2 regions of the Streptomyces amakusaensis genome follow, and region 2 is predicted to be linked to the other one. Evidence: riboswitches for the same ligand, from Rfam matches in the RefSeq annotation. Region 2 holds a riboswitch; the other holds the start of a gene.
The links. A riboswitch is a leader RNA that binds a small molecule or an ion and turns the genes downstream of it on or off. The one in region 2 is predicted to bind S-adenosylmethionine.
Positions count from the first base shown of each region.

Region 1 (15,730 bases), on a different contig from region 2:
CAGATGGTAGTCCTGGACGAGGACCGCGGCCCCGTCGCCGGCGTGGTCGGCCAGGGCCTGGGCGAAGGCGCGGTTGTAGCTCTCGTACGCGCTCCACCGGCGGCGGAAGTCCGCGTCGAAGACGGGTTCCAGCGGGGTCTGGTACAGCAGATGGTGGACAAACCAGAGGACGGAGTTGGCGATGTCGTTGTACGCGGCGGAGTGGATGTCCGGGTCGATGTCGAGCATCAGCACGCCCGGTTCGCCGACACCGCGCCGCAGTGCCTCGCGGTCGCCCTCGCCGAGGGCGGAGCAGACCCAGAGGGAGTCCGCGCCGGAGCCGGCGGCGGAGAGCCCGGAGACCATCCCGCCGCCGCCGCGCCGGGCGTCGAGCGCTCCGTCCTCGCCGAGGGCGTAGGAGATCGGACCCCGGTTCGACGCTACGAGGATCTGGGCGCGGACCGGTGTTGCGGGGGGCTCGGAGACCATGTCGCGAAACCTAGCCCGCCGGGTGGGGCCTCAAACGTGCGTACGCCTCCGGTCGGCTCACTCGCCCCGGGCACTCGGCTCATTCGGCACGGCCGCCCCGGCGGCCCCGCCCGGCGGCGAGGGCGACGGCCGCGACGGCGGCGAGGCTGAGGACGAGTCCGCCGAGCAGCCAGAGCCGCTCGGCCGACATCAGGACATGACGGGCGAAGTTCATACATACGATGTTCGACCGGCGGGCGGGGCTCAGGCCGCCCGACGCGCCGCGTACTCGCGGATCTCCCGCATCGGGGGCCGCTCCTCGGTGTCCACCGGGTGGGTGCGCGGGACAAAGCCGTCCGCGCCGCGCTCGAACTGGGTCAGCGACGGCCGCACCAGCTGGCCGCGCTCCAGTCTGAGCTGGGCGGTGCGGTAGATCGCCGCGGCCATCCGGCCGAGCGCCCGGGCGTCCTGGTGGCGGTGTTTGCGGGAGCCGACGTCGACCTGGGCGAGGGCGTCCAGGCCCACCGCGCGCAGGGCGTCGACCAGGAGGCCCAGCTCGACCCCGTACCCGACCGGGAAGGGCAGCGACTCCAGCAGGGAGCGGCGGGCCGCGTACTCGCCGCCCAGCGGCTGGACGAAACCGGCCAGCCGGGGCCAGTGCAGATTGAGCAGCGGGCGGGCCACCAGCTCGGTGACCCGCCCGCCCTGCCCCGGGGCGTCGTCCAGCGGGCGGTCGTACATCGCCTTGACGAAGTCGATCCCCGGGTCGGTGAGCAGCGGCCCGACGATCCCGGAGACGAAGTCGGCGGAGAAGTCCCGAAGGTCGGCGTCGACGAAGCACACGATGTCACCGCCGGTCACCATCAGCGACCGCCACAGCACCTCGCCCTTGCCGGGCAGCGCCGGCAGCCGGGGCAGGATCGCGTCCCGGTGCACCACCCGCGCCCCGGCGGCGGCGGCGATCGCGGCGGTGCGGTCGGTGGAGCCGGAGTCGATCACCACCAGTTCATCGACGAGCGGGGCGGTCTCCATCAGCTCCCGGCGGATCACGGTGACGATGTCCCCGACGGTCGCCTCCTCGTTGAGCGCGGGCAGCACGACGCTGACCGTCGCCGAGGACGCCCGCTTGGCCGCCAGCAGCCGGTGCAGCGGCCGGTCGGCGGCCTTCCAGGTCCGCCCGGTCAGCCAGTGCTCCACTTCATCGAGCACGTGTACCCACTCCCCACAGCAGCCCTGTGACGCATCTCGCGGTGCGGACGACTATCTCAACCGTCCATGCCTTCGGTTACAGTCTTGAACAACGCGGACGCCCGTCGCATGTCGGGGTCGTTCCCGCGTTACACAATCGAATACCGCTCATCCAGAGGGGCAGAGGGATACGGCCCGTTGAAGCCCCGGCAACCCTCCAGCCGGTCTCAGTCGCTGTTCAGCGCATGAGGCTCCCGGCTCGGGAAGGTGCCAAATCCGTCTCATGGCGAGCCTCGCCATGGGAAAGATGAGGAGAAAGGGCCTCCCTCCATGGCTGTGCAGACCGTCGCAACCACCCCCGTCACCCCTGTCGATCTCGGACCGGCCGCAGCGCTGTCGTGTCGCGAGTGCGGTGAGCGTTTCGAACTGGGCCCGATCTTCGCCTGTTCCTCCTGTTTCGGCCCCCTGGAAGTCGCCTACGACCTCCCCGCCGAGGGCCCCGAGGCGCTGCGCGCCCGGATCGAGGCCGGCCCGGAGAACATCTGGCGCTACGCCCCGCTGCTGCCCGTCCCCGCGGACGTGGCCGGCAAGCCGAATCTGAACCCCGGTTTCACCAAGCTGGTCAAGGCCGACAACCTCGCCCGTGAACTGGGCGTCACCGGCGGCCTGTTCGTCAAGGACGACTCCGGCAACCCGACCCACTCCTTCAAGGACCGGGTCGTCGCGATCGCCGTCGAGGCCGCCCGCGCCTTCGGCTTCACCACCCTCTCCTGCTCCTCCACCGGCAATCTGGCCGGCGCGGTCGGCGCTGCCGCCGCGCGGGCGGGCTTCCGCTCCTGCGTGTTCATCCCGCACGACCTGGAGCAGGGCAAGGTCGTCATGGCCGCGGTCTACGGCGGCGAGCTGGTCGGCATCGAGGGCAACTACGACGATGTGAATCGTTTCTGCTCCGAGCTGATCGGCGACCCGCTCGGCGAGGGCTGGGGCTTCGTCAACGTCAACCTCCGCCCGTACTACGGCGAGGGTTCCAAGACGCTCGCGTACGAGATCTGCGAGCAGCTCGGCTGGCGGCTGCCCGATCAGATCGTGATCCCGATCGCCTCCGGCTCCCAGCTCACCAAGATCGACAAGGGGCTCCAGGAGCTGATCAAGCTGGGCCTGGTCGAGGACCGCCCGTACAAGATCTTCGGGGCCCAGGCCGAGGGCTGCTCGCCGGTCTCGGCGGCCTTCAAGGCCGGACACGACGTGGTGCGCCCGGTGAAGCCGGACACCATCGCCAAGTCGCTGGCGATCGGCAACCCGGCGGACGGGCCGTACGTCCTGGACATCGCCCGCCGCACCGGCGGAGCGGTCGAGGACGTCACCGACGCGGAGATCGTGGACTCGATCAAGCTGCTGGCCCGCACCGAGGGCATCTTCGCGGAGACCGCCGGCGGGGTGACCGTGGGCGTGACCCGGAAGCTGATCGAGGCCGGTCTGCTCGACCCGACGCTGACCACGGTCGTCCTCAACACCGGCGACGGTCTCAAGACCCTGGACGCGGTCGCCCCGACCAGCGGCCCCACCGCGACCATCCGCCCCAGCCTGGACGCGTTCCGCGACGCCGGCCTGGCCCACTGAAACCCCTGGGAGAGCTGAAAATGAGCGTCAACGTACGAATCCCCACCATTCTGCGCACCTACACCGGCGGCCAGGCCGAGGTGGCGGCCGAGGGCACCACCCTCTCCGAGGTGATCGCGGACCTGGAGCGCAATCACTCGGGCATCGCCGCGCGCGTCCTGGACGAGACCGGCAAGCTGCGCCGGTTCGTGAATGTGTACGTCAATGACGACGACGTCCGCTTTGAACAGGGTCTCGACACCGTGACGCCGGACGGCGCCGGAATCTCGATCATTCCCGCGGTCGCCGGAGGCTGATCCCCGGGTCCCCTCCCGCCCTCCGGGGTTCTTCCCGGACCCTCCCCGCGCCACACCGGTTGCCCTCTCCGTCGAAATAAACGGAGGGGGCAATTCCGCAGGATTGAAGGCGCTACAGTTGGGGAATGTCCCGCGGCCGGCCGCGCTTCTCGGCATACGAGAATGCGCCCCCGCGCGATAAGAAGCAGCCAATGTGCGCGATTGATTTGCCGCTTAAGTCTTCTTTGTCGGGCCCGACTTGCCCCACAACCTTGTGAATTCAGGCTAATTCATCGATCCGCCGTGCCCGGATTTCTCGTCCGATTGACCTGTTGCAGAGGGCAGTTGGGCAGATACATTCAGCCGCGGTCGACGCGTTCCGGCGCACATCCGCAGAGCCTCCCTCCGCACCTGGAGGACGGCTCGCGGCGGGTGAGATCTGACCCGGGTCCGCGAGGTGCGGTCCTGCGCAAGGGCCAGTAATAGGGGAGTTAGGCATGGCTCAGGGCACCGTCAAGTGGTTCAACGCGGAGAAGGGGTATGGCTTCATCGCGGTCGACGGTGGTGCGGATGTATTCGTCCACTACAGCGCGATCCAGATGGACGGATACCGCACCCTGGAGGAGGGTCAGCGAGTCGAGTTCGAAATCTCGCAGGGACAGAAGGGTCCGCAGGCGGACATGGTGAAGCTCGCGGTCTGATTCCGCGGTCCGAGCCAGACCTGCGACACCTGCGACGCGATCGGCCACCGACGCGTTCACGCATGTTGGGGTCCGCATCCCGGGAAACGGGGTGCGGACCCCACACGCGTGTACGGGCGGGGCCGCGCCTACCCCCACCTGCCCCGGGAGCCTTGTGCGGCCCGGGTCCGGGAGGGGTTCCGGCACCCTCCCCGAGGGGCCGGTTCTGCCAGAGGCGCTTGCACTCGGCAGGGGCGAGTGCTAATCATTGGCGTTAGCACTCTCCTAGTGAGAGTGACAGAACATGGACCGAGCAGGTGAGGTCCGCAGGCCTGTGGGGCAGAGAACCACACGGCGCGCGGGCCGTCCGTCGCGGGCGCCGTCGCGGTCCGGCCAGAGCTTCCCACCAGTCCGTGGAGGACACTTCACATGGCAAAGATCATCGCGTTCGACGAGGAGGCGCGGCGCGGCCTTGAGCGCGGTATGAACCAGCTCGCCGACGCCGTCAAGGTCACCCTCGGTCCCAAGGGCCGCAACGTCGTCCTTGAGAAGAAGTGGGGCGCGCCCACGATCACCAACGATGGTGTTTCCATCGCCAAGGAGATCGAGCTCGAGGACCCGTACGAGAAGATCGGCGCCGAGCTGGTCAAGGAAGTCGCCAAGAAGACGGACGACGTCGCCGGCGACGGAACCACCACCGCGACCGTTCTCGCCCAGGCGCTCGTCCGCGAGGGCCTGCGCAACGTGGCGGCCGGCGCCAACCCGATGGCCCTCAAGCGCGGCATCGAGAAGGCCGTCGAGGCCGTCTCCGGCGCCCTGCTGGAGCAGGCCAAGGACGTGGAGACCAAGGAGCAGATCGCTTCCACCGCCTCCATCTCCGCCGCCGACACCCAGATCGGCGAGCTCATCGCCGAGGCGATGGACAAGGTCGGCAAGGAAGGCGTCATCACGGTCGAGGAGTCCCAGACCTTCGGTCTGGAGCTGGAGCTCACCGAGGGCATGCGCTTCGACAAGGGCTACATCTCGGCGTACTTCGCCACCGACATGGAGCGTATGGAGGCGTCCCTGGACGACCCGTACATCCTGATCGTGAACTCCAAGGTCGGCAACGTGAAGGACCTCCTTCCGCTGCTGGAGAAGGTCATGCAGTCGGGCAAGCCCCTGCTGATCATCGCCGAGGACGTCGAGGGCGAGGCCCTGTCCACGCTGGTCGTGAACAAGATCCGCGGCACCTTCAAGTCCGTCGCCGTCAAGGCCCCGGGCTTCGGCGACCGCCGCAAGGCCATGCTGAACGACATCGCCATCCTCACGGGCGGCACGGTCATCTCCGAGGAGGTCGGCCTCAAGCTCGAGAACGCCGGTCTGGACCTGCTGGGCCGCGCCCGCAAGGTCGTCATCACCAAGGACGAGACGACCATCGTCGACGGCTCCGGTGACAGCGACCAGGTCGCCGGCCGGGTCAACCAGATCCGCGCCGAGATCGAGAACTCCGACTCGGACTACGACCGCGAGAAGCTCCAGGAGCGCCTCGCGAAGCTGGCCGGCGGCGTGGCCGTCATCAAGGCCGGCGCCGCGACCGAGGTCGAGCTCAAGGAGCGCAAGCACCGCATCGAGGACGCCGTTCGCAACGCGAAGGCGGCCGTCGAGGAGGGCATCGTCGCCGGCGGCGGCGTGGCCCTGATCCAGGCTTCCTCGGTCTTCGAGAAGCTGGACCTCGAGGGCGACGAGGCGACCGGCGCCAACGCCGTCCGTCTGGCCCTGGAGGCCCCGCTCAAGCAGATCGCCGTCAACGGTGGTCTTGAGGGCGGCGTCATCGTCGAGAAGGTGCGCAACCTGCCCATCGGTCACGGCCTGAACGCCGCGACCGGCGAGTACGTCGACATGATCGCCGAGGGCATCATCGACCCCGCGAAGGTGACCCGCTCTGCTCTGCAGAACGCGGCCTCCATCGCGGCGCTGTTCCTGACCACCGAGGCCGTCATCGCCGACAAGCCGGAGAAGGCCGCCGCGGCCGCTCCGGGCGGCATGCCGGGCGGTGACATGGACTTCTGATCCCTCGTCGGATCAGCTGCTCCAGCAGTCCGAAGGGCGGCACCCCTCTCCCAGGGGGTGCCGCCCTTCGGCGTGCGTGCGCGCTACCCCCGATCCCGGCGGATACTCCCCGGGCCGCCGGACCGGCCCCCTTCAGGTGAAGGATCACGCCGGGGGCTGTCGCGAGGGCGGGCGGCTCCCGCACCATCGACAAGCGCCACCGCACCGCAGCACCGCGCACCACCGTGACACCGCAGCACCGTGACACCGCAGCACCGTGACACCCGCAGCACCGTGACACCGCGGCCCCACGACCGGCCGCCGTCACCCGAGCGCTCCCCGGTACAGCCGACCCGGGGAGCGTTCGCCGTTTCCGGCACCGGGGCGGACGGCGTCCCCTACCCCGGGCGAAGGATTCCCCCGCCGCGCCTCCACCCAGAGGCGTAGACAAGACTGTCCCGACGGGGGATTCCTCCGGACAGAGGACACGACAGGGTTCAGCCCTGAGCCCACCAACTGCCTTTAAGGAAACACTTCATGCAGAGACGACGACTCGTTCCCGTGCTGGCGGTGAGCGTCATGGCGACGCTGGCCCCCGCGGTCGCCACCACCGCGAACGCCGCCCCGACACCGGCGAGTCCGCTGGCCGCACTGGCCCAGCAGAAGCCCTCCTGGAAGCGGTGCGCCCCCGATCTGCCGGCCGCCTTCCAGTGCGCCACGATCAAGGCGCCGCTCAGCTACGCCAACCCCGGCGGCAAGAAGACAGACGTGGCGATATCCCGCTACAAGACGAGCGTGAAGGGCAAGCGCCACGGTGTGCTGCTCTCCAACCCCGGCGGCCCGGGCGGCGACGGCATCACGCTCCCGCTGGAGCTGAAGGAGGCGCTGCCCAAGTCCGTGCAGGAGCGGTACGACCTCATCGGCTTCTCCCCGCGCGGCATCGGCCAGTCCTCCGCGATCAGCTGCGGGCTCTCCGACAGCGACGCCAACTGGCCGCGCCCGTACAAGGCGAAGACCTTCGCCAAGGACGTCAGCTGGGCCAAGGGCGTCGCCGACAAGTGCCGCAAGAAGGCCGGCGACAAGCTGTCGCACATCACCACGCGCAACACTGCTCGTGACATGGACCTGATCCGTTCGGTCCTCGGCGAGAAGAAGATCTCGTACCTGGGCTACTCCTACGGCACCTACCTCGGAGCCGTCTACACCCAGATGTTCCCGAAGCAGACCGACCGCTTCATCCTGGACAGCGCCGTCGACCCCAAGCTCGCCTGGCGCGGCATGATCCAGGTGTGGGCCGAGGGCGTCGAGCCCGCGTTCCAGCGGTGGACGAAGTGGACGGCGGAGCGCGACTCGTCCTACAAGCTCGGCAACTCCTCCGCGAAGGTCGGCAAGACCTTCTGGGACCTGATCGCCCAGGCCGACCGGAAGCCGATCGTGGTCGGGGGCGAGCCGTACAACGGCGACGACATCCGCCAGATCATGCGGCCCGAGTTCTTCGACGTCCGCAGCGCCGCCGAGATCGTGGTGGAGCTGAAGAAGGCCGCGGCCGGCAAGAAGGTCTCGGCCCGCGCCCTCCCGGCCCAGGAGACCCCGGGCCCCGCCTTCCTGAAGCCCGTGGCGCCCGACAACGGCGAGTCGGTCTTCTGGACCGTCGCCTGCGGCGACAACTCCGCCGCCTGGTCGCGCGACACCGAGCAGTACCGCAAGGACGCGGTCCGGGACAAGGCCCGCTACCCGCTGTACGGCGACTTCGCGTCCAACATCAAGCCGTGCGCGTTCTGGAACAAGTCCGCCGAGGCCGCGACCAAGGTCGACAACAAGGTCCCCTCGCTGATCCTCCAGAACGAGTGGGACTCGCAGACCCCGCTCTCCACCGGGGTGGGCCTGCGCAAGGCGCTGCGCGGAGCCAAGATGGTGACCGTCAAGAACGGTGAGGGCCACGGGGTCTATCTGTTCGGCGGGAACGCCTGCGCGGACAAGGCCGGCACCACCTACCTGACCACCGGGAAGCTCCCGGCCAAGGACACCACCTGCACCGCGGCCGTCCCCCGCAAGTCGGCGACCACCACGCCGTCCTCCCCGCTCATCCAGGGCGCCAACCGCTTCTGAGACCGGGCACGGGCACCTGAGGTCCCGCCGGGGTGGCAGGCCGCGCCCCGGCGGGACTCTCCGTACCGCTCCCGGCGGGGATTCCCCGTACCGCCCCGGGACTCTCCGCGAGCCCCGGGGGCGGAAGGGCGGGCGCGGGCGTGGCACCATCGGGACCGTGCTCGATATCGGCTACTCCCTCTCCCCCCGCTTCCCGGACCCCCCGCAGACCGACTACCGGCAGGTGGACACCGCCTCCCTCCGCCACGACCTCTTCTGCGGCGACGTCTATCTCGCGGACACCAAGGCCGACCGCGAAGTTTCCACAGCCTGGGGATGGGTTCCGGTCCTCGACTTCGCGTGGGCCCTGTGCGACATCGTCGAGCGCCTCGACCGCGATCCGCGCGGCAGCCGCTCCGCCACCCCCCAATTCGCCGAGCTGGACTTCACCGAGTCCGCCGACCGGATGATCTTCGAGCGGCGCTTCGGCTGGGTGGACGTGGCCGCCGACTGGATGCGGAGCGACGAGCCGCCCCTCACCTTCAACCACGGCGAGCTGCGCCGCGAGGCCCGCGACTTCCTCCAGGACGTGATCGCGGATCTCACCGACATGCACGAGGGCCTCGCCGACAATCCCGTCATCTGGGACCTTCAGGCGCGCTTCCCCCGGATCTGACCGCACCCCGGCCCCCCGGGCTGCGGCGATGTCACAATCGCGCCCCGCCGCCCGTCCTCCCTCCGAGAGCCCCCACGGCCCTCCGAGGAAGAGGAAGGGCAGTCATGCACCGCATCACCATCGTCGGCGGCGGCTTCGCCGGACTCACCGCGGCCATCGCCGCGGCCGAAACCGCCGGCGCGACCACCGGCGGGACCACCGGCGGAGCCCGTGTCACGCTGTACGAGTCCCACCGCACCCTGGGCGGCCGGGCCCGCACCGACGACGGGCCGTACCGGACCAATGAAGGACCGCACGCCCTCTACAGCGGCGGCCCGCACTGGGGATGGCTCAGGCGGCGCGGTCTGATCGGACCGCTCGCCGCGATCCCACCGCTCGAAGGGGCCCGGTTCCGCTTCCGGTCCGGCGGGGCGCTGCGCAGGCTCCCGCCGCTCGCCCTGTACCGGCTGGCGCGGCGGGCTCCGGAGTCCGCCCCGGTCGACGAGGACTTCCTCACCTGGGCCACCGGTCAGGTCGGCGAGACGGGCGCACGGGCCGCCGCCCACTACATCGGCGTGGCCCTCTTCCACCACGATCCCGGTTCCCTCTCCGCCGCCTTCGTCCAGGAGCGGCTGCGCCGCGCCGCCGCCCTCCCGCCGGAGGCGCGCTGTCCGCGCGGCGGCTGGGGTCAGATCATCGACCGGATGACCGGCCGCGCCCTGGACCTCGGCGTACGCATCGAGACCGGGTCACGGGTGGACGCCCTGCCCGAGCGCGACGGACCGGTGATCGTCGCGACCTCGCTGGACGCGGCCCGGGGCCTGCTCAAGGACGACTCCCTGCGCTGGGAGAGCGGTCGCACCACCCTGATCGACCTGGCCCTGCGCAGCAGCGGGAAGGACGCGTTCGTCGTCTCCGACCTGGACGCCCCCGGCTGGCTGGAGCGCTTCACCGCCCAGGACCGCACCCTGGCCCCGGCCGGCCGCTCCCTGGTCCAGGGCCAGCTGCCGATCGCCCCCGGCGAGTCGAAGGCCGACGGCGTCGCCCACGCCGAGGCCCTGCTCGACCTGGGCTTCCCCGGCTGGCGCGAGCGCTCCGTCTGGCGGCGCGAAGCCCTCTCCCAGGGCCGTACGGGAGCGCTGGACCGGCCGGGCCTCAGCTGGCGGGACCGGCCCGCGATCGACCGGGGCGACGGGGTGTATCTCGTGGGCGACCAGGTCGCCGCTCCCGGAGTGCTCTGCGAGGTCTCGTTCACCAGCGCGCTCAACGCGGTGTCCCTCATCGCCCGGCGCTGCGGCACCGGACCGGAGCCGAACCTCCTTGACCTCAAGCCTTCTTGAGGTTGAACAGTTGTCCTCGCAGCCGAGACAGCGAGACACCGCACCGCACCGCACCGACATCGCACCGACATCGCACTCAGGGGAGCCCGTCATGCGCGCCATACGCCTTCACTCCTTCGGCCCCGCCGAGAACCTCGTCCTCGATGAGATCGAGAACCCGGTGCCCGGCCCCGGCCAGGTCCGCATCGCGGTCGCCGTGTCGGGCGTCCACCTCCTCGACACCACCCTGCGCCAGGGCCTGCCCGGCCCCTACACCGAACCGATCAGCCTGCCGACCGTCCCGGGCCGCGAGGTCGCCGGCGTGGTCGACGCGCTCGGCGAGGGCGCCGACCCCGGCTGGCTCGGCAAGATGGTCGTCGCCCACCTCGGGATGGTCCCCGGCGGATACGCCGAATTCGCCGTCACCGAGACCACCCGGCTGCACGAGGTCCCCGCCCGGCTCGACCCCGCCGAGGCCGTCGCGATGATCGGCACCGGGCGGACCACCCTCGGCATCCTCGGCCTCGCCGAGCTGCGCGAGGACGACATCGCGATCATCCCGGCCGCCGCCGGGGGCATCGGCTCCCTGCTCGTGCAGTACGTCAAGAACATCGGGGCCACCGCCATCGGCCTCGCGGGCGGAGCCGCCAAGGTCGCCGGCGTCCTGGCCAACGGCGCGGACCTCGCCGTCGACTACCAGCAGCCCGACTGGCCCGAGCAGGTCCGCGACCACCTCGGCGAGCGGCGCGCCACCATCGTCTTCGACTCCGTCGGCGGCACGGCCGGCCGCGCCGCCGTCGATCTGCTCGCCAAGGGCGGCAGGCACCTCGTCTTCGGCTGGACCGGGGAGAAGGATCTGCACGACGGATCCCCGCTCGCCTTCACCGAGGAGGAGCTGAACGAGCGCGGCATCACCTCCGAGATCGTCCTCGGCCCGGCCATGCTGGAGAAGGCCGGCGGCCTCCGCGCCCTGGAGGAGCGCGCCCTGAAGGAGGCCGCCACCGGCCGGCTGCGCCCGGTCGTCCAGCGCTTCCCCCTCGCCGACGCCGCCCGCGCCCACCGGGCGCTGGAGACCCGCGGCACCGTCGGCAAGGTCGTGCTGATCCCCCGTATGCCCTAGGCCGTGCCTTCCTGGGCCCGCGCGTCCTGGGACCCCAGCGCGGTGAGCGCCTCGTCGGTCAGCCGGTACACCGTCCACTCGTCCTGCGGCCGTGCGCCGAGCGAGCGGTAGAAGTCGATCGACGGGGTGTTCCAGTCCAGGACCGACCATTCGAGGCGCTCGTAGCCGCGCTCGACGCAGATCCGCGCCAGCTCGGTCAGCAGCGCCTTGCCGTGCCCGCCGCCGCGCCGCTCGGGGCGGACGTACAGATCCTCCAGATAGATCCCGTGCACCCCGCGCCAGGTGGAGAAGTTCAGGAACCAGAGCGCGAATCCGACGGGCTCGCCGTCGTCACCCTCCGCGATATGGGCGAAGGCGGCGGGCCGCTCGCCGAAGAGCGCCTCGCGCAGCTGCTCCTCCGTCGCGTGGACCTCGTCCAAGGCCTTCTCGTACTCGGCGAGTTCACGGACCATACGGTGAATCGCGGGGACATCCTGGGGTACGGCTGTACGAATCATGAGGTCAGGATGGATGACGGCCGATCCGGTACGCCACCGGGATTCACCTTCTGGACGGTCCCGGGCGGTCCGGCACGGCCCGGGCCGCTCAGCCGCGCCCCAGCAGTGCCCGCGCGATCTCCGCCCACTCCTCGTCCAGCTTCTCGTCACCCTCCGCCAGCCCCCACAGGCTGCCCTGGAGGATCCGCCCGAGCGTCCACGCCCCGGCCCGCGCCCGGTCGAGCCCCAGCCGCTCCGTCAGCAGATCGAACCGCCAGAGCGTCTCGGCCGGGTCGTAGCGGTTGGTGAGAGCCGGCAGCAGCTCGAAGCCCGGGTCCCCGGCGAGGGGCTTGGGGTCGATGGCGAGCCAGGGCTCCCGCTCGGCGGCCAGGATGTTGCCGTAGTGGAGATCCCAGTGGAGCAGCCGGTCCCCCGGCTCCCCCGCCACCTCCCGTACCGCCGCCGCGCAGTCCAGCAGCAGCCGCCGCTCGTCCCCGTCCGCCGGCCCCCGCACCGCCGCGGGCGTCTCGGCGAGCAACCCGGCCGCGATGTCGCCGAGCCGCCGCAGCCCCTGCGGCGCGGGCCGCTCGGTGAGCCTCGCCAGCAGCCCCGCGAGAATCCCCACCGCCTCCCGCGTCTCCGGCACCGCCGACAGATGACGGCGGAAATCCAGCCGCTCCAGCAGCAGGGTGCCGGTCTCCCGGTCGTGGTCCAGCAGCCGGGCGGCCCCGTCCCCGCCCCAGGCCAGCAGCGCCTCCGCCTCCCCGGCCGTCTCCTCGTCCAGCGCCTGGAGCTTCAGCACGGCGGGCGTGCCGTCCTCCCGCCGCACCGGCAGCACGAGCGCGCACATCCCATGCATCGGCGCACCGTCCAACCGCAGCCCCCAGCTGTCGAGGAAGCGGACGGTCCGCCCGGGCAGCGCGGCGATGAAGGCGCGGCCCGCCGCGCCGCCGTGCTGACGCAGGCTGACCATGAGAGCGTCCGGAACCTCGACCTCGACCATGCCGCCGATGGTACGTACGGCACATCCCCTCCCGTATGTGTGTGCTGCGGCGACGGGATGATGAAGGATCATTCCCGGCCACACGGAGCGCCTTACAGGAGGGCCCGCCCTGAACACCCCCTACGTGGAGACGCTCTCCGTCGTCCTGCTGTTCGCGACCCTGGCCTGCGCGGTCGTACGCCCCTGGGGGTGGCCGGAGGCGGTCGTCGCCGTTCCGGCGGCGGTGGTGGCCGTCGCGGCGGGAGCCATCTCGCTCCCGGACGCGGCGGCGGAGGCGGAGCATCTGGCTCCGGTGGTCGGGTTCCTGGCCGCGATCCTGGTGCTGGCCCAGCTCTGCGACGACGAGGGGCTGTTCCGCGCCTGCGGGGCGTGGATGGCCCGAGCGGCCCGGCGCCGGCCGCGCTCCCTGCTGGCGTACGTGTTCGCGGCGGCGTCCTCGATCACCGCCGTGCTGAGTCTGGACGCGACGGTCGTCCTGCTGACCCCGGTGGTCTTCGCGACCGCGGCCCGCCTCGGAGCCCGGCCCCTGCCCCATGTGTACGCCTGCACCCATCTGTCGAACACGGCCTCGCTGCTGCTTCCGGTCTCGAATCTGACCAATCTGCTGGCCTTCGCCGCGAGCGGGCTGAGCTTCACCCGGTTCGCCGCGCTGATGGCGCTGCCGTGGCTGGTGGCGATCGCGGTGGAGTACGCGGTCTTCCGCCGCTTCTTCGCCCTCGATCTGGCGGCCGGCTTCCGGGCCCCGGCGGACGACCCGGAGCCGGTCGCGGTCCCGGTGTTCGCCCTGGTGACCGTGGTCTGCACGCTGGCCGGATTCATCGCCACCTCGGCCCTGGGCATCGAGCCCGCCTGGGCGGCCGCGGCCGGCGCGGCGGTGCTCGCGGTCCGCGCCCTGGCCCGGCGGCGCACCACCCCCGTCGCGCTGGTGCGCGCCGCCGCCGTGCCCTTCCTCGCCTTCGTGCTCGCCCTGGGCATCCTGGTGCGCGCCGTGGTCGACAGCGGGCTCGGCGACGCGCTGGACCCGCTGGTCCCCGAAGGAACCGGGCTGCCCGCGCTGCTCGGCCTCGCCTTCCTCGCCGCCGTCCTGGCGAACCTGATCAACAATCTGCCCGCCGTGCTGGTACTGCTGCCGCTGACCGCCCCCCTCGGGCCCGGGGCGGTCCTGGCGGTGCTGCTCGGGGCGAACATCGGCCCCAACCTCACCTACGCCGGCTCCCTGGCCACCCTGCTGTGGCGGCGGATCATGCACGCCCACGACACGGAGGTGGATCTCGGGAAGTTCACCCGGCTCGGGCTGCTCACCGTGCCTGCCACGCTGCTGCTCTCCGTCGTGGCACTCTGGATCTCGCTGAGCGTCCTCGGAGGCTGAAGTGACCGTCATCGCCTGGATCGTGGAAGGCACCTGGCCCGCGTGCGTCGACGCGGCCCGCGCCCACGCGCCCGAGGGCACGGACATCGTCCTGCTGCATGTCACCGACCCCGAGGCCGTGAACGCCGCCCGGGGCTCCTACGCCGGACTCCTCGGCCGCGCCCGCCCCGACCGCGACCCCGCCGTCCCCCTCGGGACCCTCGCCTCGGCCGCCGCCGACCGCCTGCTCTCCGAAGCCGCCGCCCGCCTGGGCCGCCCCGCCACCCGGCTCCGCCGCACCGGCCGCCCCGAACACGAGGTGACCGCCACCCCCGGGCCCACCGACCTCCTCGTCCTCACCCGCGACGGCACCCCGGGCCACCCCGGCCCCCACAGCCTCGGCCCCGCCACCCGCTTCGTCGTCGACCACGCCCTGTGCCCGGTCCTGCTGGTCTGGCCCGAAGCCCCGGCCCCGGAACGGGAAAAGCCAGCTCACGGAATGCCGTGACCTGGCTTTTCACTGGAGCCCCCTGTCGGATTCGAACCGACGACCTACGCATTACAAGTGCGTTGCTCTGGCCAGCTGAGCTAAGGAGGCAGCCGTAGCAGTGTAACCAAACCACCGCGCCTCGTCGGACGTAAATCTCGTGCCCTAACCGTTACTGACAGAACAGAAAACGCCAGGTAGCGTCACCACCAGTCCACACAGGTGGACTACACCAATCCTTTACTCGGATCGTCCGGCACGTTCCTGCCGGTGGAGGGACACACAGCCATGGCAACTGTCACTTTCGACAAGGCCACCCGGGTCTACCCGGGCACCGAGAAGCCCGCGGTGGACCAGCTGGAGATCGAGATCGCGGACGGTGAGTTCCTCGTCCTCGTCGGTCCCTCCGGCTGCGGCAAGTCGACCTCCCTGCGCATGCTCGCGGGGCTCGAGGACGTCAACGGCGGAGCCATCCGCATCGGTGAGCGCGATGTCACACATCTGCCGCCCAAGGACCGGGACATCGCGATGGTGTTCCAGAACTACGCGCTCTACCCGCACATGACCGTCGCCGACAACATGGGCTTCGCCCTGAAGATCGCCGGCGTGAACAAGGCGGAGATCCGCAAGAAGGTCGAAGAGGCCGCGCAGATCCTCGACCTGACGCCGTACCTGGACCGCAAGCCGAAGGCGCTCTCCGGTGGCCAGCGGCAGCGTGTGGCGATGGGGCGGGCCATCGTCCGTGAGCCGCAGGTGTTCCTCATGGACGAGCCGCTGTCGAACCTCGACGCGAAGCTGCGCGTGTCCACCCGTACGCAGATCGCCTCGCTCCAGCGCCGGCTGGGCATCACCACGGTGTACGTCACCCACGACCAGACCGAGGCCCTGACCATGGGCGACCGGGTCGCGGTCCTCAAGGACGGTCTGCTCCAGCAGGTCGACTCGCCGCGGACCATGTACGACAAGCCGGCGAACCTCTTCGTCGCCGGATTC
Region 1 is NZ_BAAASB010000001.1:577,645-593,374, forward strand. Features, by position in the region: gene ABD371_RS02430 (alpha,alpha-trehalose-phosphate synthase (UDP-forming)) at 1-468, opposite strand, end outside; gene ABD371_RS02435 (hypothetical protein) at 548-682, opposite strand; gene ABD371_RS02440 (glucosyl-3-phosphoglycerate synthase) at 712-1,656, opposite strand; SAM riboswitch class I at 1,801-1,949, shown strand; gene thrC (threonine synthase) at 1,966-3,255, shown strand; gene ABD371_RS02450 (MoaD/ThiS family protein) at 3,276-3,551, shown strand; gene ABD371_RS02455 (cold-shock protein) at 4,028-4,231, shown strand; gene groL (chaperonin GroEL) at 4,640-6,262, shown strand; gene ABD371_RS02465 (alpha/beta hydrolase) at 6,779-8,350, shown strand; gene ABD371_RS02470 (hypothetical protein) at 8,508-9,005, shown strand; gene ABD371_RS02475 (NAD(P)-binding protein) at 9,110-10,324, shown strand; gene ABD371_RS02480 (zinc-binding dehydrogenase) at 10,416-11,423, shown strand; gene ABD371_RS02485 (GNAT family N-acetyltransferase) at 11,420-11,920, opposite strand; gene ABD371_RS02490 (aminoglycoside phosphotransferase family protein) at 12,009-12,902, opposite strand; gene ABD371_RS02495 (SLC13 family permease) at 12,973-14,271, shown strand; gene ABD371_RS02500 (universal stress protein) at 14,273-14,758, shown strand; tRNA gene ABD371_RS02505 (tRNA-Thr) at 14,772-14,848, opposite strand; gene ABD371_RS02510 (ABC transporter ATP-binding protein) at 15,026-15,730, shown strand, end outside.
Region 1: linked by a shared signal. The riboswitch ahead of thrC (threonine synthase) and the one ahead of ABD371_RS10510 (aminotransferase class V-fold PLP-dependent enzyme) in region 2 are both predicted to bind S-adenosylmethionine.

Region 2 (15,730 bases):
GGCGACGACAACGACGACGACGGCAACGGACAGGGCGACGACGGCCCGGGCGGCGACGACTTCGGTGACGACGGCTGACCCCGTACGCCGCTGGGTCTCCGCACGGCTGCGCATCCTGCTCTGGCTGCTGCTCGTCATGGCAGTGGCCCTGGGCGCGGTGGCCACGGCGACCCGCTCCGTACTGCTACGCGATGTGGACCATCGGATCAACGGCCTCCTGGTCCAGGAGGCCGCTGAGTTCGCCAACTTCGTCGCCCAGGGCGTCGACCCCAGCGACGGCAAGAAGTTCAGCGACCCCAACCCGCTGCTGCGGGTCTTCCTCGCCCGCCAGTACGCCGACCCGGACGAGGAACTGCTCGGCCTGGTCGGCCGGGCCGGCATGGGGCCGGCCAGCAAGGCGCAGGAGCGCGAGGCCAGGGCCTACAAGCCGCTCGCCGACGACTCCGCCTCACTGGCCGCCGTCTTCGAGTCCCCGCACGCCACCGGCACCCTGAACCGCCCGCAGGGCGAGGTCCGCTGGGCCAAGGTGGTGATCGACTCCGGCCCCGGCCACGAGTCGGCGGCCTTCGTCGTCGCCATCCACCCCAAGGGGGAGCAGGACAAGGCCAACGACATCTTCCTGATGCTGCTGGCCATCTCCGGGGTGGCCCTGCTGATGACCACCGGTGTCGGCTGGGCCGTCGCCGGCCGCATCCTCCAGCCCGTACGGCTGGTGCGCACCACCGCCGCCCAGCTCACCGAACAGGATCTGACCCGGCGGATCCCGGTCGAGGGCCGCGACGACATAGCGGCGCTCGCCGAAACGTTCAACGCGATGCTGGACCGGCTGGAACGGGCCTTCGCCGCGCAGCGGGAGTTCGTCGACGACGCCGGCCACGAGCTGCGCACCCCCATCACCATCATCCGCGGGCATCTGGAGCTGATGGGCGACGATCCGGTCGACCGGGAGGAGACCGTACGGATCGTCATGGAGGAGCTGGACCGGATGAGCCGCATCGTCGAGGACCTGCTGCTGCTCGCCAAGGCCGAACGGCCCGACTTCGTCTCCGCGGAGCCGGTGCAGCTCGGCGAGCTGACCGCCGACGTCTTCGTCAAGGCGCGCGCGCTCGGCGAACGGGAGTGGACCCTCGCCGGGGTCGCCGACGCCGAGGTGCACGTCGACGCGCAGCGGATCACCCAGGCCATGGTCCAGCTCGCCCAGAACGCCGTCCAGCACACCGTCCCCGGCCAACGGGTCTCCATCGGCTCCCGCAGCCGGGAGGACGGCATCGAGCTGTACGTCGCCGACACCGGCCCCGGCGTCCAGCCGCAGGACGCCGAGGTCATCTTCGAACGGTTCCGGCGCGGCACCGCCCGGCGCGGCGCGCGCGCCACCGGCGCGGGGCTCGGGCTCGCCATCGTCAAGGCCATCGCCGAGGGCCACGGCGGACGGGTCGAACTGCGCCCCACCGAAGGCGGCGGCGCCACCTTCGTCCTCGCACTCCAGAGAGAAGCGACCCTGTGAATCGGATACTCATCGTCGAGGACGAGGAACGCATCGCCTCCTTCGTGGAGAAGGGGCTGCGGGCCAACGGCTTCACCACCACCGTCGTCGGCGACGGCGACGCCGCCTACGACTACGCCGTGACCGGCGGTTTCGATCTGGTCGTGCTGGACATCGGGCTGCCCGGCAAGGACGGCTTCACCGTGCTGCGCCAGCTGCGCGAGGCCCGGGTCTCGGTGCCGGTGATCGTGCTCACCGCACGGGACTCGGTACGGGACACCGTGGCCGGCCTGGAGGGCGGCGCGGACGACTGGATGACCAAGCCCTTCCGCTTCGAGGAACTGCTCGCCCGGGTGCGGCTGCGGCTGCGCACCGCGGCGGGCGCGCCCGAGGTCACGGTGTTGCGCAACGGCGAGCTGACGCTCGATCTGCGCACCCGGCGGGCCCGCTCGGGCGAGCGGACGGTGGATCTCACCGCACGCGAGTTCGTCCTGCTGGAGCTGTTTCTGCGCCACCCGGGGCAGGTGCTCTCCCGGGAGCAGATCCTGTCGCACGTCTGGGGGTACGACTTCGACCCCGGCTCCAACATCGTCGACGTCTATGTCCGCGCCCTGCGCAAGAAGCTGGGGGCCGGACGGGTCGAGACGGTACGGGGGATGGGATACCGGCTGCCCGAGTGAGCGGGCGGACGGTGGGGGACGAGACGGGACGGGCCCGGGGCGGAGGAGCCCCGGGCTTCTTCCGTTCGTCCCCGGGCCCGCCGCGTGAAGTTCCTTTCATCAAGTGCTCATGGAGCCCTCACCGCCCGGGTGAAATCTCTTCCATGTGACCTTGAACCTGCGACAAGCGGCGACCCTGTGCGTGGCCCTGAGCATCTGCGCACTGCTCATCGTCCCCGGAAACTTCCCGGGGCTGAGCGGGGACGCCCGTATCACCCTCGCCGTCTTCGCCCTGGCGACCTGCGCCTGGATCGGCACGCCGATCGACGACACCTATATCGCCCTGGGCGCGGGGCTCGCTCTGACCGCGACGGGGGTGATCAGCAGCGACGAGCTCTTCGGCACCCTCGGCGACGACACCGTGTGGCTGCTGATCTGCGCCTTCGTGCTGGCCGCCGCGGTGGCCAGGACCGGGCTCGCCGGGCGGGCCGCCGCCTTCCTGGTCGGCGGTGCGCGCACGGTGCGGCAGCTGGTCCATCTCACCACCGCGGCGCTGGTGGTCACCGCCTTCGCGGTGCCCGCGACCTCGGGGCGGGCCGCGCTCGCCATGCCGGTCTTCCTGGCGCTGGCGAAGGCCCTGTCGGACCGCAAGCGGCTGGTGGTGATGCTGGCGCTGCTCTTCCCCACCGTCATCCTGCTGTCGGCGGTCGCCACGCTGATCGGCGCGGGAGCGCATCTGATCACCGTGTCGGTGCTGTGGGAGGCCGCCGGGGAGCGCATCGGCTTCACCGAGTGGCTGATGATCGGACTGCCGCTGGCCGTGGTCTCCTCCCATCTGGCGGCGGAGGCGGTGCTGTTCACCACGACCCGCCGCGAGGACCGCAGGGGTCCGGTGCACATCACCGCCGAGGAGATCCAGAAGCACAGCGACAAGCCGGTCACCGGACCGCTGGAGGCCGCCGAGACCCGGTGCGCCCTGCTGCTGGGCACGGTGGTCGTCCTGTGGTGCAGCGAGCCGCTGCACCGGGTGCCGCCCGCCGTGGTGGCGCTGATCGGGGCCATAGTGGCGGCATCGCCGGCGCTGGGCACCGTACGGCTCAAGGACGCGCTCAAGACCGTGCCGTGGTCGCTGCTGCTGTTCATGGCGGCGACCATGGCGATGGGTGTGGCGCTCGCCGACTCCGGGGCCGCGAAGTGGCTGGTCGGCGGGGTGCCGCTGGATCTGCCGCCGTGGCTGTTCCTCACGGTGGTGGTGGGTGTCTCCACCATGGCGCACCTGGTGCTCCAGTCACGGTCGGCGAGATCCTCGGTCCTGGTGCCGCTGGTGGTAGCCGCGGCCGTCGGCGCGGGGGTCAACCCGGTCGCCGCCGCCCTCGCCTCCACCGCCGCCGCGGGCTTCTGCCACACCCTGCCCGCCTCCGCGAAGCCGGTCACCCTCTTCGCCGAGATCCCCGGGACCCCCACGTACACCCCGCGCGATCTGCTCCGGCTCTCCGCCGTGCTGGCCCCGATGACCGCGGCGCTGGTGCTGCTGTTCGCGGTCGCCGTCTGGCCGCTGATCGGCGTACCGCTCCGCTGACGGCCGCCCCCGAACCTCAACCCTCTGTTCAACCCTCTGTCAGGAGTTCATACGATGCTGACCCGATTCGCGATCGCCCCCAGCGGTTTCAAGGAGTCCCTCTCCGCGCAGTCGGCCGCCGAGGCCATCGCCGAGGGCGTACGCAGGGTGGTGCCCGACGCCGAGATCGATCTGATCCCGCTCGTCGACGGCGGCGAGGGCACGGCGCAGGCGCTGGCCTCCGCGTCCGGCGGACGGCTGGTGCGGCTGCGGGCCACCGGGCCGACGGGCGAGCCGATCGACACCCACTTCGCGCTCCTGGGCGACCGGGAGGAGACCGCGGTGGTGGAGATGGCGGCGGTCGCCGGCCTCTCCCTCGTACCGCGTGAGCTGCGCGATCCCGGCGCGACGACGACCTATGGCGTGGGCGAGCTGATCTCGGCCGCGCTCGACACCGGCGTCCGGCGGATCCTCGTCGGCTGCGGCGACTCCGGCACCTCGGACGGCGGGGCCGGGGCGCTCCAGGCGCTCGGCGCGCGGCTGCTCGACCAGAGCGGCCGGGAGCTGCCGCGCGGCGGCCGGGAGCTGGTCCGGCTGGCGCGCATCGACGCCTCCGGGCTCGATCCCCGGCTGGCGCGGACCGAGATCCGGGTCGCCTGCAACCCGTTCAACGTGCTGTGCGGCGAGCGCGGGGTGGCGAGGGTCTTCGGGCCGCAGAAGGGGGCGACGCCCGCGCAGGTCGAGCTGCTCGCGGCGGGCCTGGAGCGGTGGGCGGCCGTGCTCACCCGGGATCTGGCGGTCCGCACCGATCTGTACGACGGGCCCGGCACCGGGGCCTCCGGCGGTCTGGGCGCGGGGCTCGCGGCGCTCGGCGCCGCGCTGCTGCCGCGCTTCGACGTCCTCCTGGACCATCTGGACCTGGACGCCCGGCTGGCCCGCGCCGATCTGGTGCTGACCGCCGAGGGCGCGCTCGACCACCAGACCCCGCGCGGCAAGGTGCCGGCCGAGGTGGCCAGGCGCGCCAAGCTCTACGGGCGCGAGGTGCTGGCGCTGGCGGGCACCATCGGGGAGGGCGCGCATCTGGTGCGCTCCTCGGGGGTGGACGCGTACAGCTCGATCCTGCCCGCGCCGGTCTCGCTCACGGAGGCGCTCGGGCGCGGTGGGGAGTTCCTCACCGACGCGACCGAGCGTGCCCTGCGGATGATTCTGATCGGGACCCGGCTACCGGTTCACGCGGAGGCGGTGTCCGGGACGCACCGGCCGTCCTCGGTGCGGTAGTTCCACCGCGCGCCCTGGGCGACGAGTTCCTTGACGGCGCGGACGAAGCGCTCGACGTGCTCCTCGGGGGTGCCCGCGCCGAAGCTGACCCGGATCGCGTTGAGCGAGCGCTCGCCCGGCTCGCTCTCCGGCGCGCCGCACTCCCCCGGGTCCTGCGGGTCGCTGCCGAGCAGGGTGCGGACCAGGGGGTGGGCGCAGAAGAGTCCGTCGCGGACGCCGATGCCGTACTCGGCGGAGAGCGCGGCGGCGAAGTGGGAGCTGTTCCAGCCCTCCACCACGAAGGAGATCACGCCGACCCTGGGGGCGTCGTCGCCGAAGAGCGAGAGCACCCTGACCTCGGGGACCTCGGCGAGACCGGAGCGGACCAGGCCGACCAGCCGCTGCTCACGGGCGACGAGCTCGTCGAAACCGGCCTCGGTCAGGGCCTTGCAGGCGGAGGCTATGGCGTAGACGCCGATGACATTGGGCGAACCGGCCTCGTGGCGGGCGGCGGTGGAGTGCCACTCGACCTCGACACCGCCGTCGGCGCGGCGCGCGACCTTGCGGGACGCGCCGCCGCCGGCGAGGTAGGGGTCCGCCTCCTGGAGCCAGTCGGCGCGGCCGGCCAGCACGCCCGAGCCGAAGGGCGCGTAGAGCTTGTGTCCGGAGAACGCGACCCAGTCGACGTCGAGTTCGCGGACGGAGAGCGGGTGGTGGGGGGCGAGCTGGGCGGCGTCCAGGACGATGCGCGCGCCGTGGGCGTGCGCGGCGGCGGCGAGTTCCCGTACGGGCCACAGCTCGCCGGTCACATTGGACGCGCCCGTCACACAGACCAGGGCGGGGCCGTAGGGGTCGCGGTCGGCGAGGGCGCGCTCCAGGGTGGTGACGGCCTCGGCCGGGGTGCGGGGGGCGTTGAGGTAGGTGACCTCGGCGTCGCGCCAGGGGAGCAGGGAGGCGTGGTGCTCGGTCTCGAAGACGAAGACCTGGCAGCCGGCGGGGAGCGCCGCGGCCAGCAGGTTCAGCGAGTCGGTGGTGGAGCGGGTGAAGACCAGCTGGTCGCCCTCGCGGCAGTCGAGGAACTCGGCGACGGTGCGGCGGCTGTTCTCGAAGAGGTCGGTGGAGAGCTGGGAGAGGTAGCCCGCGCCCCGGTGGACGCTGCCGTAGTAGGGCGCGTACGCGGCGACGTCGTCCCAGACGCGCTGGAGGGCGGGGGCGCTGGCCGCGTAGTCCAGGGCGGCGTAGGTGACTTCGCCGCCGGTGACGAGGGGGACCGTCACATCGCGGCCGAGGACGGCGAGGGGGGTGCTCACGGTGGTGTCGACGGCGGTGTTCGGGCGTGCGGACATGGCGATATCTCCCGGCAGGACAGGCGGAATGGCTTCTTGGACCCGGCCGCGGATGTGCGGAATCGCCGTGCGGCGTGCCGGGGATTACCTCGGGGAGCGCGGCGGAGGCCGCGCGTGGAGGGTGTGCTGAAGAAGGGGCGTACAGCCCTATCGCATTCGCTTGCTCACGAGACTGCTCCCTTGAGGACCAGGACCCCAGGGCGTGCAGGGGTCCGCGCTTGCCGCAGACCTCGCTGCCTACGGCCTGGTCTTCACCCGGGGCACCCCGCCACGGACGGAGGGTTGCCGGACAGCGGGCCGGGGCCGTAGTCGCTGTCGCTCATGACCTGCCGGAACCGTATGCCAGCGGAACGCGACAGCGCAAGACCGTTCCGCATCCCAAGACGGTCCGCACACGGAGAGGCCCCCGCGGGCTTGGGAAGCCGGCGGGGGCCCTGGGCGCGCGGGAAGGCGTCAGGCGCTGGTGGCGGCGACCCAGCGGTCGAGGGCGGCGGCGGCGGCGCCGGAGTCGATGGAGTGGGCGGCGCGGGTGACCGCCGCCGCGAGCTGGTCCTCCAGCGAGGCGTCCGAGGGCGCCAGGGCCACCAGCGCCGCCGCCGAGTTGAGCAGGACCGCGTCACGGACCGGCCCCCTCTCCCCGGCGAGGAGGCGGCGGGCCACCTCCGCGTTGTACGAGGCGTCCGCGCCCCGCAGGGCCTCCACCGGGACCAGCGGGATCCCGATGTCCCTCGGGTCGAAGGACTGCTCCCGCACCGAGCCGTCCCGTACCACCCAGACCCGGGACGTCGCCGTCGTCGTCAGCTCGTCCAGCCCGTCGTCGCCCCGGAACACCAGCGCGGAGGATCCGCGCTCGGCGAGCACGCCAGCGAGGATGGGTGCCATCCGGGCGTCCGCGACACCGGTGGCCTGGGCCTTCACCCGGGCCGGGTTGGTCAGCGGGCCGAGGAAGTTGAAGGTGGTGCGGATGCCCAGCTCCTTGCGGGCCGCCGCCACATGGCGGAGCGCCGGGTGGAACTTGACCGCGAAGCAGAAGGTGATGCCCGCCTCCTCCGCGACCTCGGCGACCCGCTGGGGGGTCAGCTCCAGATTGACGCCGAGCTTCTCCAGGACGTCCGAGGCCCCCGAGGCGCTGGACGCCGCCCGGTTGCCGTGCTTGACGACCTTCGTACCGGTCCCCGCGACGACGATCGCGGACATCGTGGAGATGTTGACCGTCTTCGCGCCGTCGCCGCCGGTGCCGACGATGTCGACGCTGGGGCCCGGCACCTCGATGAGCCGCGCGTGCTCGTACATCGTCCGGACCAGGCCGGAGATCTCCGCGACGGTCTCGCCCTTGGCGCGCAGCGCCACCGCGAACCCGGCGATCTGCGCGTCGGTGGCCGCGCCGCTGAGGATCTGGTGCATCGCCCAGGCGGTGGCGTCCGCGCTCTGGTCGTGCTGGTCGAGGAGGGAGTTCAGCACGAGGGGCCAGGAGAGGTCCGCCACGCTGTCGCCGCCTGCCGGGGTCACAACGTTCATGGTCCGCTCCAGGGTCCATCTGGGGATAAGGGGTAGGTCTCCACCCTATCCAGCCCCGGGGACGGCCAAGAGCCCCGTCCATTGCCTGGACGGGGCTCTTGGCTGTGGCGATCGTAACGATCAGATCAGGCGATCAGTGGTGGCCGTGGCCACTGGTGATCTCCTTGTACTCCTCGGCGGTGGGCTTGGGAATCTGGTTCCCCTCGCCGTAGAAGCTCTGGCTGAGCTTGGCCTGCGTCTTCTTGACGAGCGAGACCTTCCGCTCCACGCCGTTCTTGTCCACGGTCGGGCCGATCTCGATCGGCTTGTACTGCTCGTGCGCGGTGAGGCGGTACAGCTCACCCTGGCTGAGCGGCTCGTGGACCTCGACGAACTCACCGTGCGGCAGTCGCTTGATGATGCCGGACTCGCGTCCGTGCAGCACCTTGTCCCTGTCGCGGCGCTGGAGCCCGAGGCAGATGCGCTTCGTGACGATGAAGGCGATGACCGGTCCGGCGAAGAAGAAGATCCGGACGAACCAGGTGATCGCGTTGATCGACAGGTTGAAGTGCGTGGCGACGATGTCGTTGCCACCGCCGATCAACATGATGAAGTACGCGGTCAGCCAGGCCACACCGAAGGCCGTACGCGTCGGGGCGTTGCGCGGGCGGTCCAGGATGTGGTGCTCGCGCTTGTCCCCGGTGATCCAGGACTCGATGAAGGGGTAGACCCCGATCGCGCCCAGCACCAGCGGGAAGGCGATCAGCGGGATGAGTACGCCCAGGGCGAGTGTGTAGCCGAAGGCGTTGATCTCCCAGCCTGGCATCACACGGATCAGACCCTCGGCGAAGCCCATGTACCAGTCGGGTTGCGCGCCGGTGGAGACCTGGTCGACCCGGTAGGGGCCGAGTGCCCAGATCGGGTTCAGCGTGGCGACGGCGGAGACCACCGCGATGATGCCGAAGACCAGGAAGAAGAAGCCTCCCGCCTTGGCCATGTAGACCGGCAGCAGCGGCATGCCGACGACGTTCTTCTCGGTACGGCCGGGACCCGCGTACTGCGTGTGCTTGTGGTAGACGACCAGGATCAGATGGCCCACCAACAGTCCGAGCATGATGCCCGGCAACAGCAGGATGTGGATCGAATAGAACCGGGACACAAAGTCGTGACCTGGGAACTCCCCGCCGAACAGGAACATCGAGATGTACGTGCCCACGACTGGCACGGCCAGGATCGCGCCCTGCATGAAGCGGACGCCGGTGCCCGAGAGCAGGTCGTCCGGGAGCGAGTAACCGGTGAAACCGGTGAACATGCCCAGGAAGAGCAGCAGGAAGCCGAAGAGCCAGTTGACCTCGCGCGGCTTGCGGAAGGCGCCCGTGAAGAAGACGCGCATCATGTGGACCATCATCGCGGCGACGAAGATCAGCGCGGCCCAGTGGTGCATCTGCCGGATGAGCAGACCGCCGCGGACGTCGAAGCTGATCTCCAGCGTCGAGGCGTAGGCCTCGGACATGCGTACGCCCTGCATGGGGACGTAGCTGCCGTGGTAGACGATCTCGTTCATCGACGGGGTGAAGAACAGCGTCAGATACACACCCGTGAGGATGATGATCACGAAGCTGTAGAGGCAGATCTCACCGAGCATGAAGGACCAGTGGTCCGGGAAGATCTTGCGCATGTTGGCCTTGGCCAGGGAGTAGATCCCCAGCCGGCCGTCCGCCCAGTCGGCGACCCGCTCACCGGCGGGTGCTTTGCGCTCGGGGCGCTTGGTCTCAGTTGCAGTACTCATCCGCGCTCCCAGAAGGACGCACCGACAGGCTCGTCGAAGTCGCCGAGCGCTTCGAGGTTGCCCTCCGCGTTCACACCGATCCGCAGCTGCGGAAGGGGGTGACCGGCGGGGCCGAAGATGACCCGGGCTCCGTCGGAGAGGTCGAAGGTGGACTGATGACACGGGCAGAGCACGTGGTGGGTCTGCTGCTCGTAGAGGCTGATCGGGCAGCCGACATGGGTGCAGATCTTGGAGAAGGCCACGATGCCCTCGTGGGACCACTCGAGCTCTCGCTTGTCCTTGATGTCGTCCGGACGGATCCGGACGATCATCAGGGCGGCCTTGCCGATCTCTTTCTGGAAGTCGTGGCTGTCGTCCTTCAGGCCCTCGGGCATGGCGAAGACGAGCGAGCCGACGGTGATGTCCTCGGGACGCAGCGGCTCATGCGTGTTCATGTTGATGAGCTGCTTGCCCTTGGCCCAGAGCGTCACCCGGAGCTTGCGCTCCGGCAGCGGACCGAGGTCGCGCAGAAGGACCACTCCGGTGAGCGGGACCAGCGCCATCGCGCCGAACATCGTGTTCCGGATCAGCTTGCGACGGCCGAAGCCGGACTCCTCGTTGCCCGCCGCGAAGTCGGCCAGAACCTTGGCCTTGACCTCGGGCGAGGCCTCGATGGGGTGCCGCTCGTCCGCGACCTCCTCGTCGGACATCAGGGTGCGGGCCCAGTGGACCGCGCCCGCCCCGATGAAGAAGAGGGCCCCGCCGAGCGTCCAGCCCAGCGAGAAGTTCAGCGCGCTCACCCGGCCGAAGGGCCAGATGTAGACGAGCTTGTCGACGGGGAAGGCCACGAAGGCGGCGATGAACGCCACCGTGGACAGCATCGAGAGCGTGAAGAAGAGGGCCACGGTGCGCTCGGAGCGCTGGGCGGCCCGCTCGTCGATGTCCTGGATGCGCGGCTTGTGGGCCGGCAGTCCGGGATCGTGGAACGGGTCCTCGTCCACACGCTGGGCCACGGCGGTGCCGCCGTGCCCTGCCGCGCCGTGCGCGGTGCCCTGCTCAGCCGGCAGGTTCTCTTCTGGAATGTCTTGGCTACTCATGACTTCTTGGCCTTAGCGGTGTGGGCCGCGACCCAGACGGCGGTTGCGATCAGCGCACCCAGACCGAAGATCCAGGCGAACAGACCCTCACTGACGGGACCGAGCCCGCCCAGCGTCAGACCGCCGGGGCTCGACGCCTTGTCCGGGTCGTTCATGGTCTCGACGTAGGCGATGATCTCCTTCTTCTCCTTCTCCGGCATGACGCCGTCGGGGAAGGAAGGCATGTTCTGCGGGCCGGTCTGCATGGCCTCGTAGAGATGCTTGTTGCTGACGCCCTCAAGGGTGGGGGCGTACTTCCCCTCCGTCAGCGCGCCGCCCTTGCCGGTGAAGTTGTGGCACTGGGCGCAGTTGGTACGGAAGAGATCGCCGCCCCTGGCGACGTCGGCGCCCTTGGGGCTGTACTGGTCCTCGGTCGGCGTGATCGGACCGGCACCGAGCGAGGCGACGTACGCCGCGAGCTGGTCGATCTCGGCCTGGGAGTAGATGACCTTCTTCTTGGGCACCTGCGCACCGGGCTGCTGCGCCGGCATACGGCCGGTGCCGACCTGGAAGTCGACGGAGGCCGAGCCGACGCCGACGAGGGAGGGACCGTCAGTGGTGCCCTCGCCGCCGGTTCCGTGGCAGCTCGCGCAGCCGACGGTGTACAGCTTCTTGCCCTCCTCGATGGCGAGGGACTGGGAGGTTTCTTCGGCCTGTGCCTTGTCCGCAGGCGCGAACGCGGCGTACAGCCCCCCGGTGGCCGCCAGCGCGAGGAGTAGGACGACGACCGCCGCCAGCGGATGGCGTCGTCGTGCGGAGAGCTTTTTCACGGATTACCCCGGTGTCAGGATTTTCTGCGTCGATGCTTCTGGACTGTGTCTGCTTCGGGCGCGAACGCCCACGCCCGTTACTTGATCATGTAGATCGTGGCGAAGAGGCCGATCCAGACGACATCGACGAAGTGCCAGTAATAGGACACGACGATGGCGGAGGTTGCCTGCTCGTGGGTGAATCTCCTGGCCGCGTACGTCCGGCCCAGGACCAGCAGGAAGGCGATGAGTCCGCCTGCCACATGCAGTCCGTGGAAGCCGGTGGTCAGGTAGAACACCGAGCCGTAGGGGTCAGACGAGAGGGAGATCCCGTGCTGGACCAGCTCGGTGTACTCGTAGACCTGACCGCCGATGAAGATCGCGCCCATGATGAACGTGATGATGAACCACGTGCGGAGCTTCTTCACATCGCCGCGCTCGGCGGCGAATACGCCGAGCTGGCAGGTGAGAGAGGAGAGCACCAGGATCGTGGTGTTCGTCGCCGAGAACGGGAAGTTCAGAAGGTCGGCCTTCGAGGACCAGAACTCGGCACCCGTTACCGAGCGCAGAGTGAAGTACATCGCAAAGAGGGCCGCGAAGAACATCAGCTCGGAACTCAACCAGATGATGGTTCCGACGCTGACGAGGTTCGGCCGATTGACCGACGGGTGCGCGTGCCCGGTTTCTACTGTCGTTGCTGTCGCCACGACCGACATTATGTCGGTCGCTTATCCCGCCCTCACTCCGGGGGGTGCCGTTCGGTGTGTCAGCCGCCCCCGTCCGGCCCGAACGGCCCATCGCCAGGGTGTCCGAACCGCTGTTTGCGAACAGGGTGAGCGAGTAGCATCCGGGCCACCGGTACCTGATCCAGAGGGACCCAACGACGCGGAGGAACAATGCAGCCGACCGCCACCGTGCTGGTCTACAGCGATGACGCCAACACCCGTGAGCAGGTACGGCTCGCGGCCGGGCGCAGGCCCGCGGCCGATGTCCCCCCCGTCGCCTTCATCGAGTGCGCGACGCTCCCGGCGGTGCTGGAGCGGCTGGAGGAGGGCGGGGTCGACGTCTGTGTGCTGGACGGCGAGACCGTGCCCGCGGGCGGGATGGGCGTCTGCCGGCAGATCAAGGACGAGATTTTCGACTGCCCGCCCGTGTTGCTGCTCATCGGCCGCCCCCAGGACGCCTGGCTGGCCACCTGGAGCCGCGCGGAGGCCGCTGTGACGCTTCCGGTGGACCCGGTGGAGTTCGCGGACGCGCTGGCCGCCCTGCTGCGCGAGAGGCTCGGTGTGGGGGCCTGACGCCTTCCCGCGCGGGCACGGCGGTCTGACGGGCCGTCGCGGGCCCTCAGGGGCGCCAGGAGGGCTCCAGGGGGCCTCCGCGGGACTCGGGGGGCTCAGGGGGGGCTCAGATACGGGGTCGCAGCCGTGCCACGTCGGTGGCGCTGCTGCCGTCCCTGACCGCGCCGACGAGGGCGCTGCCCTTGCGCCAGTCGGCCCAGGAGAGATTCCAGTCCCCGTAGCCGTTGCCGAAGGTGTCCATCTCGTCGCCGACGCTGTTGATGACATGGACGAGGTCGCCCTCGCGCACGGTCTCGTAGAACCAGGCCGCGTTGCCGGTGGACATGCCGGTGCAGCCGTGGCTGACGTTGGCGTAGCCGTGGGAGCCGATGGACCAGGGCGCGGCGTGGACGTACTCGCCGCTCCAGGTGACCCGGGTGGCGTAGTAGACCGGCAGGTCGTAGGCCTCGGAGCCGCCGATGCCGACGCTGGAGCCGCGCATCCGGACGAAGTACTCCTTGCCGAGCACCACCTTGGTGCCGTTGCGGGTGGAGAAGCCGGGCTTCCCGGTGGTGATCGGAATGGTGTTGATCACTTCTCCGTTGCGGAGCACGGTCATCCAGTGCGAGGAGGCGTCGGTGTAGGCCTCGACCCGGTCGCCGATGGTGAGTTTGAGGGGGTCGGAGGCACCGCCGTACAGCTGGTGGGAGACCTTGACGCCCTGGAGGTTGCTGGAGACGGTCACCTTCGCGCCCGCCGGCCAGTAGTCCTTGGGCCGGAAGTGCAGCACCTCGCCGTTGACCCAGTGCCAGGCGCCGTCGACCGACGGCTTCGAGTCAACTTTGAGGGCGCGTTCGACCACGGATCTGGCCTCGCGGTCCTCGATCGGCGCGCTGAGCTCCGCGATGATGGGCTGCCCGACGCCGTAGGTGCCCTCCTCCGGGCCGAAACCCACGGTCAGCTGCCGTTTGGCCGGGGATGTCTCAAAACCGAGCGTACGGGTGCCGGGAGCGCCCTTCTTGTCCTCGGTGGCGACCCTGGCGGTGTACTTCGCGCCGGCCGACAGGGCTCCGGTGGAACGCCAGCGGCTGCCGTCGGCGGCGAGCTCGCCCGCCAGATGGTGGCCCGAGTCGTCGACGACGGTGACATCGGTGATCCGGGCGCCCGTCCGCTCGGTCTCGGCGACGGTGACCTCGAGGGGCTTGTCGGGGCTGGCCTTCGCGGAACCCTGCGGGGTGTTGAAGACGATCTGGCGCGCGGCGTCGAAGGGCTTGGCCGAGAGCGGGTGGCTCTTCGTCTCACCGCACGCGGTGACGACCGACCCCAGGGCCAGGACCAGCAGGGTGCAGCGGAGAACTGAGCTGAGGCGCGGCGTCTGGTTCATAGCTTCACGGTATGAAAATCACACCACAGCGGCGCGTTGAGTGCGTACAAACGGGCGGGCCCGGATCCCCCGCACGAGTGAAGCGGGGGATCCGGGCCCGGACCGTCTGCGCGGCCCGCGCGAGGGTTCGCGCGGGCGGTGCGGCGATCAGTGGAGCCGGGGGCTCACTGGTTCTGGTTCTCGCCGCGGTAGTACTCGTACACCCAGCCGAAGATCCCGAAGAGGATCAGCGGGGCCGAGAAGTACATCAGCCACCAGCCCACGGCCACGGCGAGGAAGGCGAACGCCGAACCGATGCCCAGCGCGAGCGGCTGCCAGCTGTGCGGGGAGAAGAACCCCACCTCGCCGGCCTCGTCCGCGACATCGGCCTCCTGGTCGTCCTGGGCCATGGCGTCCACCCGCCTGGCCGTGAAGGCCAGGTAGTAGCCGACCATGACGGTCAGGCCGAACGCGAGGAAGAGCGCGGTGGTGCCCGCGGGCTCCTTCGACCAGACGCCGTAGAGGATGGCCACAGCGAGGATGAACACGCTGAGCCACAGGAACATCTTTCCCTGGATCTTCACTTCGCCGCACCCTTCCCGCCGACGAGAGCCTTGTCGACCTCACCGCGATTTTCGAGCTGGTCGACAATCGCGATCTCGGGGTGGTGCAGGTCGAAGGCCGGGGATTCGGAACGGATCCGCGGAAGAGTGAGGAAGTTGTGCCGCGGCGGCGGGCAGGAAGTCGCCCATTCGAGCGAACGGCCGTAACCCCACGGGTCGTCCACCTCGATCTTCTTTCCGTACTTCGCCGTCTTCCAGACGTTGTACATGAAGGGAAGAACCGAGGCTCCGAGCACGAACGAGCTAATGGTCGAAATCGTGTTCAGTGCGGTGAATCCATCGGCCGCGAGATAGTCCGCGTAACGCCGCGGCATTCCCTCCGCGCCCAGCCAGTGCTGGACCAGGAAGGTGCCGTGGAATCCGATGAACAGCGTCCAGAAGGTGATCTTGCCCAGGCGCTCGTCCAGCATCTTGCCGGTGAACTTCGGCCACCAGAAGTGGAAGCCGGCGAACATCGCGAAGACGACGGTGCCGAAGACGACGTAGTGGAAGTGCGCCACCACGAAGTACGAGTCCGAGACGTGGAAGTCCAGCGGCGGCGAGGCCAGGATGACACCGGTCAGACCACCGAAGGTGAAGGTGATCAGGAAGCCGATCGTCCAGAGCATCGGCGTCTCGAAGGAGAGCGACCCCTTCCACATGGTGCCGATCCAGTTGAAGAACTTCACACCGGTCGGTACCGCGATCAGGAAGGTCATGAAGGAGAAGAACGGCAAGAGCACGCCGCCCGTCACATACATGTGGTGCGCCCACACCGTCACCGAGAGACCGGCGATGGCGATCGTGGCGGCCACCAGGCCCGAGTAACCGAACATCGGCTTGCGGCTGAAGACCGGGATGATCTCCGAGACGATGCCGAAGAACGGCAGGGCGATGATGTACACCTCTGGATGGCCGAAGAACCAGAAGAGGTGCTGCCACAGCAACGCGCCGCCATTGGCCGCGTCGAAGATGTGTGCGCCGAATTTCCGATCCGCCTCCAGCGCGAAGAGCGCGGCGGCGAGCACGGGGAAG
Region 2 is NZ_BAAASB010000005.1:118,311-134,040, reverse strand. Features, by position in the region: gene ABD371_RS10535 (hypothetical protein) at 1-78, shown strand, start outside; gene ABD371_RS10530 (sensor histidine kinase) at 65-1,504, shown strand; gene ABD371_RS10525 (response regulator transcription factor) at 1,501-2,163, shown strand; gene ABD371_RS10520 (SLC13 family permease) at 2,309-3,721, shown strand; gene ABD371_RS10515 (glycerate kinase family protein) at 3,776-4,978, shown strand; gene ABD371_RS10510 (aminotransferase class V-fold PLP-dependent enzyme) at 4,930-6,303, opposite strand; SAM riboswitch class IV at 6,513-6,630, opposite strand; gene trpD (anthranilate phosphoribosyltransferase) at 6,757-7,821, opposite strand; gene qcrB (cytochrome bc1 complex cytochrome b subunit) at 7,955-9,589, opposite strand; gene qcrA (cytochrome bc1 complex Rieske iron-sulfur subunit) at 9,586-10,665, opposite strand; gene qcrC (cytochrome bc1 complex diheme cytochrome c subunit) at 10,662-11,474, opposite strand; gene ctaE (aa3-type cytochrome oxidase subunit III) at 11,552-12,169, opposite strand; gene ABD371_RS10480 (response regulator transcription factor) at 12,350-12,751, shown strand; gene ABD371_RS10475 (L,D-transpeptidase) at 12,858-14,114, opposite strand; gene ABD371_RS10470 (cytochrome c oxidase subunit 4) at 14,279-14,677, opposite strand; gene ctaD (aa3-type cytochrome oxidase subunit I) at 14,674-15,730, opposite strand, start outside.